2 regions of the Mesorhizobium sp. M0189 genome follow, and region 1 is predicted to be linked to the other one. Evidence: riboswitches for the same ligand, from Rfam matches in the RefSeq annotation. Region 1 holds a riboswitch; the other holds the start of a gene.

What was found. A riboswitch is a leader RNA that binds a small molecule or an ion and turns the genes downstream of it on or off. The one in region 1 is predicted to bind cobalamin.
Region 2: linked by a shared signal. The riboswitch ahead of metE (5-methyltetrahydropteroyltriglutamate--homocysteine S-methyltransferase) and the one ahead of NKJ09_RS11385 (ABC transporter ATP-binding protein) in region 1 are both predicted to bind cobalamin.

Annotation. Positions count from the first base shown of each region.
Region 1 covers NZ_JAMYSW010000005.1:92,153-99,340, reverse strand. The annotation lists gene groL (chaperonin GroEL) at 1-448, opposite strand, end outside; gene groES (co-chaperone GroES) at 511-807, opposite strand; gene NKJ09_RS11395 (bifunctional helix-turn-helix transcriptional regulator/GNAT family N-acetyltransferase) at 1,036-1,971, shown strand; gene NKJ09_RS11390 (GyrI-like domain-containing protein) at 2,009-2,842, opposite strand; cobalamin riboswitch at 3,137-3,340, shown strand; gene NKJ09_RS11385 (ABC transporter ATP-binding protein) at 3,508-4,023, shown strand; gene NKJ09_RS11380 (hypothetical protein) at 4,064-4,252, shown strand; gene NKJ09_RS11375 (ABC transporter substrate-binding protein) at 4,249-5,193, shown strand; partial or broken gene NKJ09_RS11370 (FecCD family ABC transporter permease) at 5,223-6,223, shown strand; gene NKJ09_RS11365 (MarR family winged helix-turn-helix transcriptional regulator) at 6,306-6,785, shown strand; gene NKJ09_RS11360 (HlyD family secretion protein) at 6,782-7,188, shown strand, end outside.
Region 2 covers NZ_JAMYSW010000023.1:19,525-26,712, reverse strand. The annotation lists gene NKJ09_RS28390 (dihydrodipicolinate synthase family protein) at 1-462, shown strand, start outside; gene NKJ09_RS28385 (FMN-binding negative transcriptional regulator) at 497-715, shown strand; gene metE (5-methyltetrahydropteroyltriglutamate--homocysteine S-methyltransferase) at 814-3,159, opposite strand; cobalamin riboswitch at 3,255-3,454, opposite strand; partial or broken gene NKJ09_RS28375 (MFS transporter) at 3,949-5,572, opposite strand; gene NKJ09_RS28370 (transposase) at 5,862-6,539, shown strand; gene NKJ09_RS28365 (adenosine kinase) at 6,572-7,188, opposite strand, start outside.

The sequences.
Region 1 (7,188 bases):
TGGTGCCGACCTGGGCAACCTCTTCCGAGGTCTTGATCTTCTTGGCGTTCTTGATCAGCGTCGCGACGACGTCGGCGACGGCGAGGTCGATGCCGCGCTTGAGGTCCATCGGGTTCATGCCGGCGGCAACCGCCTTGTGGCCTTCCTGGACGATCGACTGTGCCAGAACGGTCGCGGTCGTGGTGCCGTCGCCGGCGATGTCGTTGGTCTTCGAAGCAACTTCGCGGACCATCTGCGCGCCCATGTTCTCGAACTTGTCTTCAAGCTCGATTTCCTTGGCGACGGTGACGCCGTCCTTGGTAATGCGCGGTGCGCCGAACGACTTGTCGATGACGACGTTGCGGCCCTTGGGGCCGAGCGTGACCTTCACCGCGTCGGCGAGGATGTTGACGCCGCGCAGCATGCGCTCACGAGCGTCGCGGGAGAATTTTACGTCTTTGGCAGCCATTTTTAGCTCCTGGCAGGGGCTTGGATTGAGCCCGAAGATTTAAATGAGGGTGAGGCCGATATTCAGCCGATGATGCCCATAATGTCGGCTTCCTTCATGATCAGAAGGTCTTCGCCATTGAGCTTGACTTCGGTGCCCGACCACTTGCCGAACAGGATGCGGTCGCCGGCCTTGACGTCCAGCGGGACGAGCTTGCCGGCTTCGTCACGGGCGCCGGAACCGACGGCGATGATCTCGCCTTCCTGCGGCTTTTCCTTCGCCGTGTCGGGGATGATGATCCCGCCCGCGGTCTTGGATTCGGATTCGACCCGACGAACGACCACGCGGTCATGAAGCGGGCGGAACTTCGACTTTGCCATTTTTTATTCCTCGATGAGAATGGTGAGAACAGTTCCTCCGTCCGGCGGCGCCGGACATGGTTAGCACTCATCTTGGGGGAGTGCTAACGTGGCGCTGAAATAGTCTGGCAACTCGCGCGAGTCAAGGCGCCCGGTGAGCATCATCAGAACAATTGCTTCAAACGGATGCTTCAAACAGATACTTGACCAAGTCAACTAAATGGCTGATCTTACCGGCAGGAGGATGCCATGACCATTCATCATCACCCAGGCAAGGAGCGGATCGACGCGGTGCGAGCCTTCAACCGCTTCTATACCCGCCAGATCGGGCTGCTCGACGAAGGGCTGCTGAAAAGCACCTTCTCGCTGACCGAGGCGCGGGTGCTCTATGAACTGGCGCATCGCGATGGCCTGACCGCCACGGACCTTGGGCGCGATCTCGGCCTCGATCCCGGTTATCTCAGCCGGCTGCTGAAGAAATTCGAGGAACGTCATCTGGTCGAGCGCGCCACGATCGAGGCGGATGCAAGGCGTTCGTCGATCGCCCTGACCAAGGCCGGGCGGCAGACTTTCGCGCCGCTGAACCAGGGCTCGCACGACCAGGTCGCGGCATTGCTCGACCGGCTTTCGGTTCCCGAACAGGACAGGCTGGTCAAGGCCATGCAGACGGTGCAGCGTCTGCTGGGCGCGACCGCCGAACCCAACATTCCCTACACGCTGCGGCCTCTGCAGGTCGGCCACATCGGCTGGATCATCCATCGCCAGGGCCTGCTCTACGCGCAGGAATATGGCTGGGACGAAACCTATGAGGCGCTGGTCGCTGAAATCCTCGGCACATTCGTCAAATCCTTCGATCCGAAATGGGAACGCAGCTGGATCGCCGAGCGGGAAAGCGAGGTCGTCGGCTCCGTCTTCGTCGTGCGCCAGTCGGACGCGGTGGCGAAATTGCGCCTGCTCTACGTCGAGCCCTCGGCGCGAGGTCTCGGCATCGGCAAGCGGCTGGTCGAGGAATGTATCGGCTTTTGCCGCGCCACGGGTTACAGGACACTGACGCTGTGGACCAACGACGTGCTCGCCGCCGCCCGCCACATCTATGAGTCTGTGGGCTTTAAATTGACCAACGAGGAGTTCCACCATTCCTTCGGCAGGGATCTGGTCGGCCAGAACTGGAACCTGGAACTGTAGCAGCGCTTCCGGCGCTTCGGCGTCGGCCTGCCGTGCCTCACCCTTTGATCGGTATCCAGATTTCCAGCCCGCCATTGCCGCTGCGCGGATCAAATTCGGGGCCGTAACGCTCGAATTCCGGCGCATCGGCGATCTCGTGCCCAGAGGCTGGCAGCCATTTGTTCCAGATCGTGTTGACCGTGCGGCGGATGGTCGAGATATGGTCACGATGGGCGAACACGCCGTATTTCTGCGTCGGCACGCGCACACGCCAAAACTCCCTCGGCAGGTCCGAAAAATCGGACACTTCGACGCCAGCGATGTAGTCGAAATTGCCGGCGTCGTCGCCGTTGACGCAGACGCCATAGGCGACGTCGCCGATCTCGCCAGGAATGTTGCCAATATAGGGGCCGAACCGCTGCCACTGCATCGGGATGCCGGCGCTGGTTTCGCAGCTGTAGCGCTCGCCGAGACCGGCGATGAGAAACGGCCGGCTGGTCTCAAAACGCGGTGGTTCGAGAGTGGCGAGAAAGGACTGGTCCATCAGGATCGGCTCCACAAGATCGAGGTTGTCGAGCGAGCCTTGTGCGCGTACCAGTTCCGGCGTGGTGCCGAACTGGTCGCGGAAGGCGCGGGTGAAGGCCTCATGCGAGGCATAGCCGGCGTCGAGCGCGACCGAGAGGATGTCGGGTGCGCCGGCGCCAAGCTTGCGCGCCGCTTCGGTCAGTCGGCGAGAACGGACGTAGCTCATCACCGAACGGCCGGTAGCCGCGCCGAAAGCCCGCGTCACATGAAAGCGCGACACCCCGCTGCTCTTGGCGACATCGTCCAGCGAGACTGCTTCGGGCAGATGGCTTTCGACGAACCACAGCGCCTTCTCGGTCGGATTCATTTGGCACCTCGCATTGGCCCAGTCTCCGCATTGGCCCAGTCTTTACATGGCCCAGTCTTTACATTGGCCATGTCTTATATTGGCAAGATTATGGTGCCGCTTCCTGGCGGAGGCAGTTTGATCGAAATTGCGCACTGCGCAAATCGAGAGCGACGGTCGTCGGCAAGTCGCAGGCGTCGCGCGAAAAGGCTTGACAGGAAGCGGGCAAACGTCCTTTTAAATGTAACGTTATTACATCACGAGGTCTATATGGCTCCTTCTGACAAGACTTATTGCGCTGTGATTGGCGGAAAACTAGGGTGGCTGACTGATGGTCCCCGAGTCGAAAGGCAAGGGGTGAAAAGGGAACACGGTGAGATCTTCGGATCGAGGCCGTGGCTGCCCCCGCAACTGTAAGCGGTTAGCAAAATCCGAAGTGCCACTGGCCGGCAAGGCTGGGAAGGCAGGATGGCGCAAAGACCCGCGAGCCAGGAGACCTGCCATCAGCATGAGTTGACCGGACGGGGTGTGCCGGGAGGAGACGTGGACATCGGTCTTGTCGGCCGGTCCGTCCAGCTTCCTTCCGTCGCCATTGAGAAAGTGACGGTAAGTTGGACGCCTCCCAGCCTCTTCTTGAAGCGTGTGAACTGAGCGCGACGACGAATGGCCGGTGCCTGGTCAGCGCGGTGAGCCTTTCGATAGCGCCGGGCGACCGCCTCGCCATCATCGGCCCCAACGGCGCCGGCAAGACGACGCTGCTGCGCATGCTATGCGGTACGCTGCGGCCAAGCGCGGGAGATGTGAGATTTTCCGGACGCCGGCTGGAGAGGTTTTCGGCCGCCGAGCGGGCACTGCACATGGCGGTCGTTGGCCAGACCGACCAGCCTGATCCGCGGCTTGCCGTGATCGACTACGTCGAGCTTGGGCGCGTCCCGCATGCCGGCTTGCGACGGAGGAGCGAGCAACGCGACATCGTCATTGAAGCACTTCGCAGAACCGGCCTGCTGCCGCTGCTCGGCCGCACGATCGGCTCGCTATCCGGTGGCGAGCGGCAACGCGCCCAGTTGGCGCGCGCCATCGCCCAGGAGCCCAAAATCCTGTTCCTCGATGAACCGACCAATCATCTCGATCCGCGCGCCCGCAGCGACCTTCTCGAACTCGTATCGCAGTTTGGCATGACCGTCGTGGCGGTGCTTCAATGATCTGTCGCTTGTCACGCCATTTGCCACCAGGGTCGCGGTGATGAACGAGGCCCGCCTGCAGGCACTTGCCAGTCCGCGCGAGGCGCTGACCAAGAAGTTGATCCGCGAGATTTTCGGCGTTGACGTGCTTTGGCTGCGCCATCCCACCGAAGACCGCGAACTCACGGACTTCGACGTTCCGAACCGCGCCTCTTCACATCCCGATTTGACCAAGGAGCAACATCCGTGAAACGCCTCGTACTGTCTTTTGCCTCCCTCCTACTTGCCCAGACCGCCTTCGCTTTCCCGGTAACCGTTGATAGCTGCGGCACGCCGCTGACGTTCGACGCCGCGCCGAAGCGCGCCGTCATCCAAGATCTGAACATGGCGGAGATGGCCTTCGCGCTGGGGCTGCAACCATCGATCGTCGGCCTGACCGGCATCACCGGATGGTATAAGGTCGGTCCGGAATTCAAGGCCGAGCAGGGCGCGATCCCGGAACTCGCGCCGAAATACCCGACCATCGAAAACCTCGTCGCCGTCGAGCCCGATTTCTTCTTCGCCGGCTGGTATTACGGCATGAAGCCTGGCGGCGAGGTGACGCCCGATACGCTGGCCCCGCACGGTATCAAGACGCTGGTGCTGACGGAAAGTTGCGTCCATCTCGACCAGAACCGCCCCGCCGCCTCGATGGACCTGCTCTATGGTGATGTCGAAAAGCTGGGCAAGATTTTTGGCAAGGAGGCGGAGGCGGGAAAGCTTGTTTCGAACTGGAAGGCGCAGCTCGCCGATATCACGGCAAAGATCGGCGACCGCACGGGAACGCGTGTGTTTCTTTACGACTCCGGCGAAGACAAACCCTTCACATCAGGCAAGTTCGCGATCCCCAGCGCCATGATCGCCGCAGCCGGCGGCGACAACATCATGGCCGACATGCCGACGAGCTGGGGCAATACGGATTGGGAGACGGTGGCGGCCCGCAATCCGCAATTTCTTATCCTGCTCGACTACCAGGACGGCGGCTACAGAAAACTGCTCGATTTCCTGAAAGCTCATCCGGCGATGAAGGAGACTGAGGCGGTCAAAAATGAGCACTTCATTGCGCTGCGCTATGCCGAACTGACGCCTGGGCCTGCCAACATCGAGGCGATCGGCAAGATCGCCAGGGCGATGCACCCGGAAGCTTTCTGAGCTTGCGCCAGAGAGCGTTCGAATTGGCGATGACAGCAGGAGCAGCAGCGATTGCCGCTCTTGCTCTGCTGTCGATTGCCTATGGATCGACGGTCATCGCGTTGAGCGACGTGATTGCTGCGCTCGGACATGCCGCCGGGCTGGACGGAGACATCGTGTCCGGTCCGGCCGGCAAGATCCCGATTGCCAAGATCGTCCTCGATCTTAGGCTACCGCGCACGATTATGGCCATCTGTGTCGGCGCCGGGCTGGGCGTCATCGGCGCGCTGCTGCAGACGGTAACGCGCAACGACCTCGCAGATCCGTTCTTGTTCGGCCTGTCGTCCGGAGCCGCGGCCGGCGCGGTTTCCGTCATCACCATTTTTGGCGACCATTTCGGTATCTGGACGTTGCCGGTCGCGGCCTTCACGGGCGGCGTATTAGCCGCCGGCATCGTGCTTTTGCTGGTTTCGCGGGTGAGGGGGCAAGGCCCCGAACGGCTGATCCTCGCCGGGCTTGCCGTCTCGTTCATGTTCACCGCCTTGACTAACTATCTCGTCTTTGCCGGAGACCAGCGCGCCGCTCACTCGGTGTTGTTCTGGACGATGGGCGAGCTCGGGCTGGCCCGTTGGGACAATATCGAGCTGGCTGCTCTGGGCGCAGGCACCATCCTTGTTTATGGACTTTGGAACCACCGCCGGCTCGACGCTTTCCTGGCCGGCGAGAATGCCGCTGAAGCCTCGGCGTCCCGGTTGCGCGGATGCGCAGGATGACATTTCTCGTCGCCGCTTTCTCGACGGCGATCCTTGTCTCGGTCGCAGGCGTCATAGGTTTCGTTGGCTTGATGATCCCACATCTGTCCAGGACCCTGGCCGGCCCGCTTCATCTGCGCCTGATTGCAAGCTGCGCCCTCTTCGGAGCGGTGCTGTTGCTGGCAAGCGACCTTCTCGCGCGCACGCTGCTGCCGCCGCAGGAACTGCCGATCGGCATCATCACCAGTTCGGTCGGCGCTTTCTTCGTGGTCACGATGCTCATTCGCAATCGCTCATGATGTGACTGCCATGTACATTTGCCGCCTTCGGGCACAATCCGGGTTCCTTGAATTATGAGCACGCTTATTATATATGTCGCTCATGGTTTCCGACGGCATCGACAGATTGGGCTTTTTGATCCACGACGTGCAGCGCCTGATGCGCAAGCGCTTCGAGGCGCGCGCCAGTGGTTTCGGCCTTTCTTCGGCGCAATGGCGGCTTCTGGTCCGTGTCGCCAAGGAGGCGGGTGTCGCGCAGGCGCGGCTTGCCGAGCTTCTCGAAATCGAGCCGATCAGCGTCTCGCGCCTTGTCGATCGCATGGAGGAGGGCGGCTGGATCGAGCGCCGTCCCGACGCAACCGACAGACGAGTGCGCATGATTTTCCCGACCGCCAAGGCGAACGCAGCCTACGCCCACGTCAAGAGCCTTGCCGGCGAGGTGTATGAGGAATCGCTCGTTGGCGTTTCGCCGGAAGATCGCCGCGTCCTGGTCAAGGCGCTGGAGACAATGGTGCAGAATCTTGCGGATGGTGAGACGCCGCCCTCGGAAAAAGTGAAGAATACGGAAGGCGCAGCAGCATGAACGCGGTAGCCAAAGTAGATAAGAATGCGGCCAAGCTGGAGATGGAAGCTCCCGCGAAGCCGGCGGCAGCTCCGGTAACGGTCGCTCCGCAGGTAGCTCCGGCGCCAGTGGCGCCGAAGAAGAAGCGTCGTGCCGGCCGCTTCCTTTTGATGTTTGTGCTGCCCGCTGCGTTGATCGCCGGCGGCAGCTATGTCTGGGTGACCGGCGGCCGCTATCAGGAGACCGAGAACGCCAATCTGCAGCAGGCCAAGGTGTCGATAGCCGCCGATACGGCGGGCCGCATCGTTCAGGTCGATATTTTCGACAACCAGTCTGTCAAGCAGGGCGACGTGTTGTTCGCCATCGATCCCGAGCCCTACCGGATCGCATTGGCCCAGGCCGATGCGGCGGTGGCCGGCGCGCG
Region 2 (7,188 bases), on a different contig from region 1:
GCACTCGTCAGCCGCCTGGCAAAGGTGGGTGGGATTGTCGCTATCAAGAATCCGACAGACAAGGGCGATGCGATCAAGAGCCATCTGGCCGACCAGAGGCGCACTGTGCCGGAAGGGTTCTCGATCGGCTACAGCGGCGACTGGAACGCTGCAGAGGCCATGATCGCCGGCGCCGACACATGGTACAGCGTCCTCGCCGGCATCCTGCCCGAGGTCTGCGTGAAGATCGTCACGGCGGCGCAACAGGGCGATGCGGCCGAAGCGCGACGGATCGATGCCACGCTTGCGCCGCTCTGGAGCCTCTTCAAGGAGTTCTCGAGCCTTCGCGTCGTCTATGCACTTGCCGAATTGCTCGACATTTGCCGTGCCGACCCCCCGCGTCCCATCCTGCCTCTGCCCTCAGCAGCGAAGCGCCAGATCGCCGCCGCGTTGGAACGCTTGCCATCGGATGTCAACCGGTGAACAGCGAACCCGGCGGCCAGTGAAGGAACCTGTCATGTATGTACCCGCGCATTTCGATGAACCGAGCCGAGAAGTCCTCTACGAACTGATCGAGAACAGTGCACTTGGCATGCTGATAACCCATGGCCGGAGCGGTCTCGACGCCAATCACATCCCCTTCGAACTCGACACGTCACAGGGAGAAAACGGTACCCTTTACTCCTGCGCGATTAATACACGTGCCGAAGGAAAGTGCACATTCTCGCTCGAGTGACTTATTTCAAAGGATGTGATCGCGTTTTGGCACATTCACGGCCCACATGCGGCAGCCGGTAACTCACCACATGGTGAGCAACCAGGAAACCCTCCGGCCTACACTTTCTCCCGGAGCGCGCGTGCTGCAGCAACCATGTTCATGAGGGCAGGGCGGACCTCCTCCCATTTGCGTGTTTTGAGGCCACAGTCCGGGTTTACCCACAGTTGGGCATCCGACAGTCGCTCGCGGGCAAGCATGACGAGATCCGAAATCTCGCCGACTTCCGGGACGCGTGGTGAGTGAATGTCATAGACTCCGGGACCGATTTCGTTCGGATATTTGGAGCTCGTGAAGGCGTCCAGCAGCTCCATTTTCGAGCGCGACGTCTCAATCGAAATTACATCCGCATCCATTCCAGCGATCGCGTCGATGATCTCGTTGAACTCCGAATAGCACATGTGGGTATGGATTTGAGTCGCGTCCTTTACACCCGTTGAAGCGATCCGGAAGCATTCGACAGCCCAGTCGAGATAGACTTTCCAGTCAGACTGGCGCAGTGGCAATCCTTCGCGAAAGGCGGCCTCATCGATCTGGATCATCCTTGCGCCGGACATTTCGAGATCCGTCACTTCGTCGCGGATGGCGAGCGCGATCTGGCGGCAGGCTTCGGAGCGGGGTACGTCGTCGCGAACAAAAGACCAGTTGAGAATGGTCACTGGGCCCGTGAGCATTCCCTTCACAGGCTTTTCCGTAAGCGACTGGGCGAATTGCCACCAGCGCACCGTCATCGGATTGCGCCTCGATACGTCGCCGAAGATAATGGGGGGACGCACGTAGCGAGACCCATAGCTTTGTACCCAGGCATGCTGGGTGAAGGCGAAGCCGGACAGCTGCTCGCCGAAATGCTGTACCATGTCGTTTCGTTCGAACTCACCGTGCACCAGCACGTCCAGCCCGATCTCTTCCTGCCAGCGAATTGCAGCCTCGATCTCCTTCTTCAGGAAGCTCTCGTAGTCGACATAGCTCAGTTGGCCCTTCGCATGAGCGGCCCGCGACCTGCGTACCTGCGGCGTCTGCGGGAAGGACCCGATGGTCGTCGTCGGGAACGGCGGCAGCCCGAGCGTGCCGGCCTGGACTCTGCAGCGCTCGGCAAAAGCGCTCTCTCGTCGTTTCATGCTGTCGTCAATGCTGGCGATCCGCCCCTCAACAAGCGGGTCATGGATCTTCGTGGATGTCACGCGAGTGGCGGCAGCCTCGGCAGACGCTTTCAACGCGCCTGCCACCGCATCCCTGCCTTGGGACAGGGCCCGGGCCAGCAACACCAACTCGTCGGTCTTCTGGGCCGCGAAGGCGAGCCACGACCTGATGTCCGCGTCGAGTTCCGTCTCCATGCGCAGGTCGATCGGCACATGCAGCATCGAGCAGGAAGGCGCGATTTCGACGCGGTCCAAGGGCCAGCCGGCGACGATCGGTTTGATGCGGTCGAGAATGGCGGGCAGGTTCGCACGCCAGACGTTGCGGCCATCGATCAAGCCAAGCGAGAGCACCAGATCTTTCGGAGCGAGCCGACCCACCGTTTCCAGCTGCTCGGGAGCGCGCACGAGATCAATATGCAGCCCGGCCAGGGGCAGAGAAACCGCGGTTTGGAGATTGTCTCCCAGCGGCCCGAAATAGGTAGCCAGCATGATCTTCAGCTCGGGCGCGGCTTTCGACAGCTGGCCATAGGCGAATTCGAACGCAGCTCGTTCGTTCGGGTTCAGATCGAGGACAAGCGCTGGCTCATCGATCTGCACCCAATCGGCTCCCGACAGCTTCAGCCTCTGCAGGAGTTGCTCGTAGACGGGCAGCAGCCGCGGCAGGAGCGCGATGGGATCGAATCCCTCGGCAGGCGATTTCGCCAGCTTGAGGAAGGTGACCGGTCCAAGGATGACTGGGCGTGTGTGAATGCCGAGGGCTTTAGCCTCGAGGAAGTAATCAACCGGCTTCGTCGACGAAAGAGCGAACGTTTGATCATCGTTTAGTTCCGGCACAATGTAGTGATAGTTGGTGTCAAACCACTTGGTCATTTCCATCGCGGTTACACCAGGCCGATGAGCCGCATGCTGGTGACCACCGTGCCCACAATCCTCCGTCTGACCTTGGTTGCCGCGCGCCATAGCGAAGTAGATGTCGAGTGGGACCTCGCCGCCATTCCAGGCGTAACGAGACGGAAGGGCGCCGACCATGGCTGCGGTGTCGAGCACATGGTCGTAAAGCGAGAAGTCGTTCGACGGGATTTTCGACACGCCGCGATCGTGCTGCTCTTCCCAGCTAGCGGCACGGAGCGCCTTCGCCGTCGTGAGAAGGTCGGCGGCGGAAGATTTTCCGGACCAGTAACTTTCAAGCGCGAACTTCAGTTCTCGCCGACGACCGAAGCGCGGCACGCCGAGCGTTGCTACAGGAATTTGCTGAGAGACAGTCATGCCATACCCCGATGGTTGGGGCGTCGGTGACAAGGAAGGCGCTAGCAGGCCGGCACGAACGCCAGGCTGCAGCGGCCACCGAGACACCCCGCCCATGGACGTAATTCGCCGTGGCAGGTCTCCTGGCTCGCGGGTCATAGCCTCTACCCGTCTTCCCAAGGCTATTCGCCTCAGTGACATGAGTGGGGTTAGCTTGCCGCTAACAGTTGCGGGGGCAGCGCCGGCATCGCACCGGCTTCCCTCTTAGCTCCGCTGCGGCACCGCCGTACGGAGAACCACGACACGGGAGACAATTACAGCAGCTCGCTTCTTTGTCAATGCCGCATAAAGAAATGTTTATGTCGTTATGTTAAATTTCGGTTGGCATGTTGCCAAAGGTCGCCTCGAAAGCGAAAACTGTGGAAGCCTTGAGCGGCCGGTAAATCAAAGCAATGACGCACAGCGGTCCGGGAGGATAGGAGTTCGTCGGCTGCCGGGCGCAAACATACCGGCAAGCGCCGTGGTGCTGCTTCGCGCATCATGCGAACGCCACCTCGGCATCGAACTTCGGCTCCGAGGTTCCGACCGCTTCGTCGGTGATCTGCTCGCGACCATATTCGGCTCAATGGCGAGGCTGTTGCCTAGGAAGCTGTTGGCCGTGATGCCCTCGGTGATACGACACAATGATTTCGAGGGGAGCACCCGAGGCCCGGCGCAGCGGCGTGTTGCGAAGTGATCGAGGCCAATGTCTCGACCTGCTTGTTCGCAGCCCACCGGCTGAAGGTAACCGGCTCAAACCAACGGGCCAGCTCAAGTCCTGTCCAAATGAGGCCTGAGCGGCAAATCGTCGTGCACGCGCACGGTTTGGCGTTCGATCTTGTGATGCGTCTTGGGCGGGCAATCGCCACGGTGCAGCGCTTCCCGGCGCGCAACGATTTCGGCGTCATCCTGGGTCTGCCTGTTGTTGTGGCGAACATACTCGACCCAGGTTGGCACATGATAGCACTCGGTCCATAGTTCGGGCTTTTCCAGGTCACGCAGCAACGCCCATTGTCTGGCGCCATCTCGCAGCCGGGCTTTTCGCCACGATGTCATCACACTGAGAAATTCTGGGACATCTCTCTGATCGATACGATAATCGACCATCACCATGATCGGACCGCTTCGTGGCCGCAGATCAAGTTGCAGCGTCGGTTCGCTGAACTTGTTGGTCGGATCCAGATTGAGCGTTTCGAAATCCGGCTGACGCAGAACGATGCCCATCAGTCCACCAATCACAAGAACCACGCTGGCGACGAGGAAGGCTCCCGAAACACCTTGGACATCCGCCAGTTCGCCCCAAAGCCAGCTTCCCGCCGCCATGCCGCCGTATGTGGCCGTCTGATAGAGAGACAGGGCGCGTCCAACCACCCACCGCGGCGCCGAAAGCTGCACTGTGACGTTAAACAGCGAGAATGATTGAATCCAGGCCGCACCGGCCGGCATGAGGAGGAGACAGTTCAGCCAAACGTGCTCACTCCATGCCAGAAAGAAGCAGCTGATCGCCAGTATAAAGAACGCACCGCGAATGACCCATTCGTTGGAGAGAACTTCTCGGACCCGCCCAATGAGGAGCGCGCCGCAAATCGCTCCCAGGCCGAAGAAGCCGAGCATCACGCCGTAGGTGACTGCGGTCCCTTTGATCTGTTCGCGAGCGACCAACGGCAGGAGAGCCAAAATGACAACGGCGGTGAGGCCGAAAATGAAACTCCGGCACATCACCTTGAGAAGGTTCGGCGACAAGAGCACGTAACGGAAGCCCGCCGCCATCGCACTGCCGAAAGCCTCCCGCGGCAGCGCTTGTCGTGCCCGTACCGCTTTCCACCGCAACAGCGCAGCGATCAGAGCGAAGTAGCAAAAGACGTTAAAGAGGAACGCGAAGGCCGCACCGGCTGTGGCCACGATTAGGCCGCCAATCGCCGGCCCGATGCTGCGCATGAGATTGTAGCTCATGCCGTTGAGCGCAACCGCGCTAGGCAGGTGTTCGCGAGGCAGGATATCCCCCATCGAGGCTTGCCAAGAGGGATCGTGCCCAACCACAGCCGATCAGGAAGGTGAGACCCAGAAGGATCCAGGGTGTCATTTCCCCCGCATAGGTCAGGAACGCCAGGAAGGCGGATACGCAGACCATCAGCAGTTGCGCAGTCAACATGATCCGGCGACGGTCAAAGTTGTCCGCGAGCGCTCCCGCCGCGAGGGAGAAGATCATGTAGGGGAGGGTGGTCGATGACTGGACGAGCGCCACCATTCCATGGGAGGTGGCGATGCTGGTCATCAGCCAAGCCGCCGCCACACCTTCCACCAGGGTGCCAAGGTTCGAAACGAGTGCAGCCGACCATAGCGAACGGAAGGTCTTGTGCTGAAAAGGAACGAGTGAAGATGTTCTCTTCGCCATTGTGGAAGCTTCGGGATCGACCGCGGGGCTGGATTTGGTTCGCCTCACTCGACCATGGCCTCGCCGTACAAGCCAAGCTGCCACAGTGGCGCGCCTGCTAACCCAGAAAACTTGGCGGCCTTACAGGCATGCGCAGGACGCGCGAAGCCGCTCAAATCTCCCCAGATGGGTCAGCCATCGAAGACCGGCATCACTTGCCCGTTGAGCGGCTATACGATAATGCTCCGCGCTAAGCAGGAAGCGCCAAAAATTCGAGCGGCGACTTCATTCTCCTATTCAGGAAGGAACTATGAGGCGGCAGACGCGACCATTCACCGTGGAAGTCAAACAAAAGCGCAATTATGAAAAATCCGCACGTTCCATCTGGGGCAATTTCGACATCGCCGCGGCGATGGCCGAAACAACAAACGAAGTCGAGCCGTTAAATCGTCAGCTTGTTGACTCTACTGTAGTGGCCCTTGATGCTGAACCTTTGCACAAACCTCGAGTGGAGCATTTCATGGCCAATCCCCTGGAAACCGAGTCAGCAGTAGTTCATAGCGAACCGGCAGACAAAGCGGAAACGCCAAAACCGAAGACGAGAGCGCGGCGGTCGAGGAAGCCAGAAGCTGAGGCGAGCGCGCCTGCCCGCAAGGAGGGCGCCAAGCCGATATCCGCGACCACTGAAGCACCGCCGTCAGCGCGAACAGGCCGAAAGAGCTACTCCGCGAAGGATCGTGCCCAGAAGCTGGCGCAGATCGAGACCTCGATCGGCGGCGGCGCTACTCTCAAGAGCGCGGTGAAGCAAGCCGGCATCTCGGAACAGACATATTATCTTTGGAAGAAGGCGGCGGCGCCGGCGGCGGACAGTGACGGGCTGAAGGATCTCGTCGCGCTCGAGGAAGAAAACAAGCGGCTAAAGAGCCTGCTTGCCGATCGTCTCCGCAAGGAGAATGCGGAACTGAAGAAAAGGCTCGGGCTGGATTAAGGAGGGTGGGCAGCTGGTTCTTGGCTCGCCACCTACAGCAATCCCGCCTGCTCCGCCTCTCTGCGCAAATTCTGGCGTGGCCTTGGGCCGATTTGCTGGATGACCAGCCCGGCTGCCAGCGAGCCGAGATCGCCGCAATCCTTGAGGCTGCGGCCTTGCGTGTAGCCGTAGAGGAAGCCGGCGGCGTAGAGGTCGCCGGCGCCGGTGGTGTCGACCAGCTCGCGGATCCTGGTCGCATTGATGGTCACGGTCTCGTCGCCGCGCACGATCACCGAGCCCTTTTCCGAGCGGGTAACGGCGGCGATCTTGCAATCCTTGCGGATCTGGGCCAGCGCCTCGTCGAAAGACGCGGTCTGGTAGAGCGACTTGATCTCGTGACTGTTGGCAAAGACGATGTCGACGGTGCCGGAGCGCATCAGATCGAGGAATTCGTCGCGGTAGCGATCGACGCAGAACGAGTCCGACAATGTCATCGACACTTCGCGCCCGGCGGCGTGGGCGAGCTTAGCCGTCTGCCTGATCGCCTCCTTGGCGCGCGGCGGGTCCCACAGATAGCCCTCGAAATAGGTGACCGCCACGCCCGAGGCCTTGTCGGCCTCGACGTCCTCCGGGCCGAGCTCGACGCAGGCGCCGAGATAGGTGTTCATCG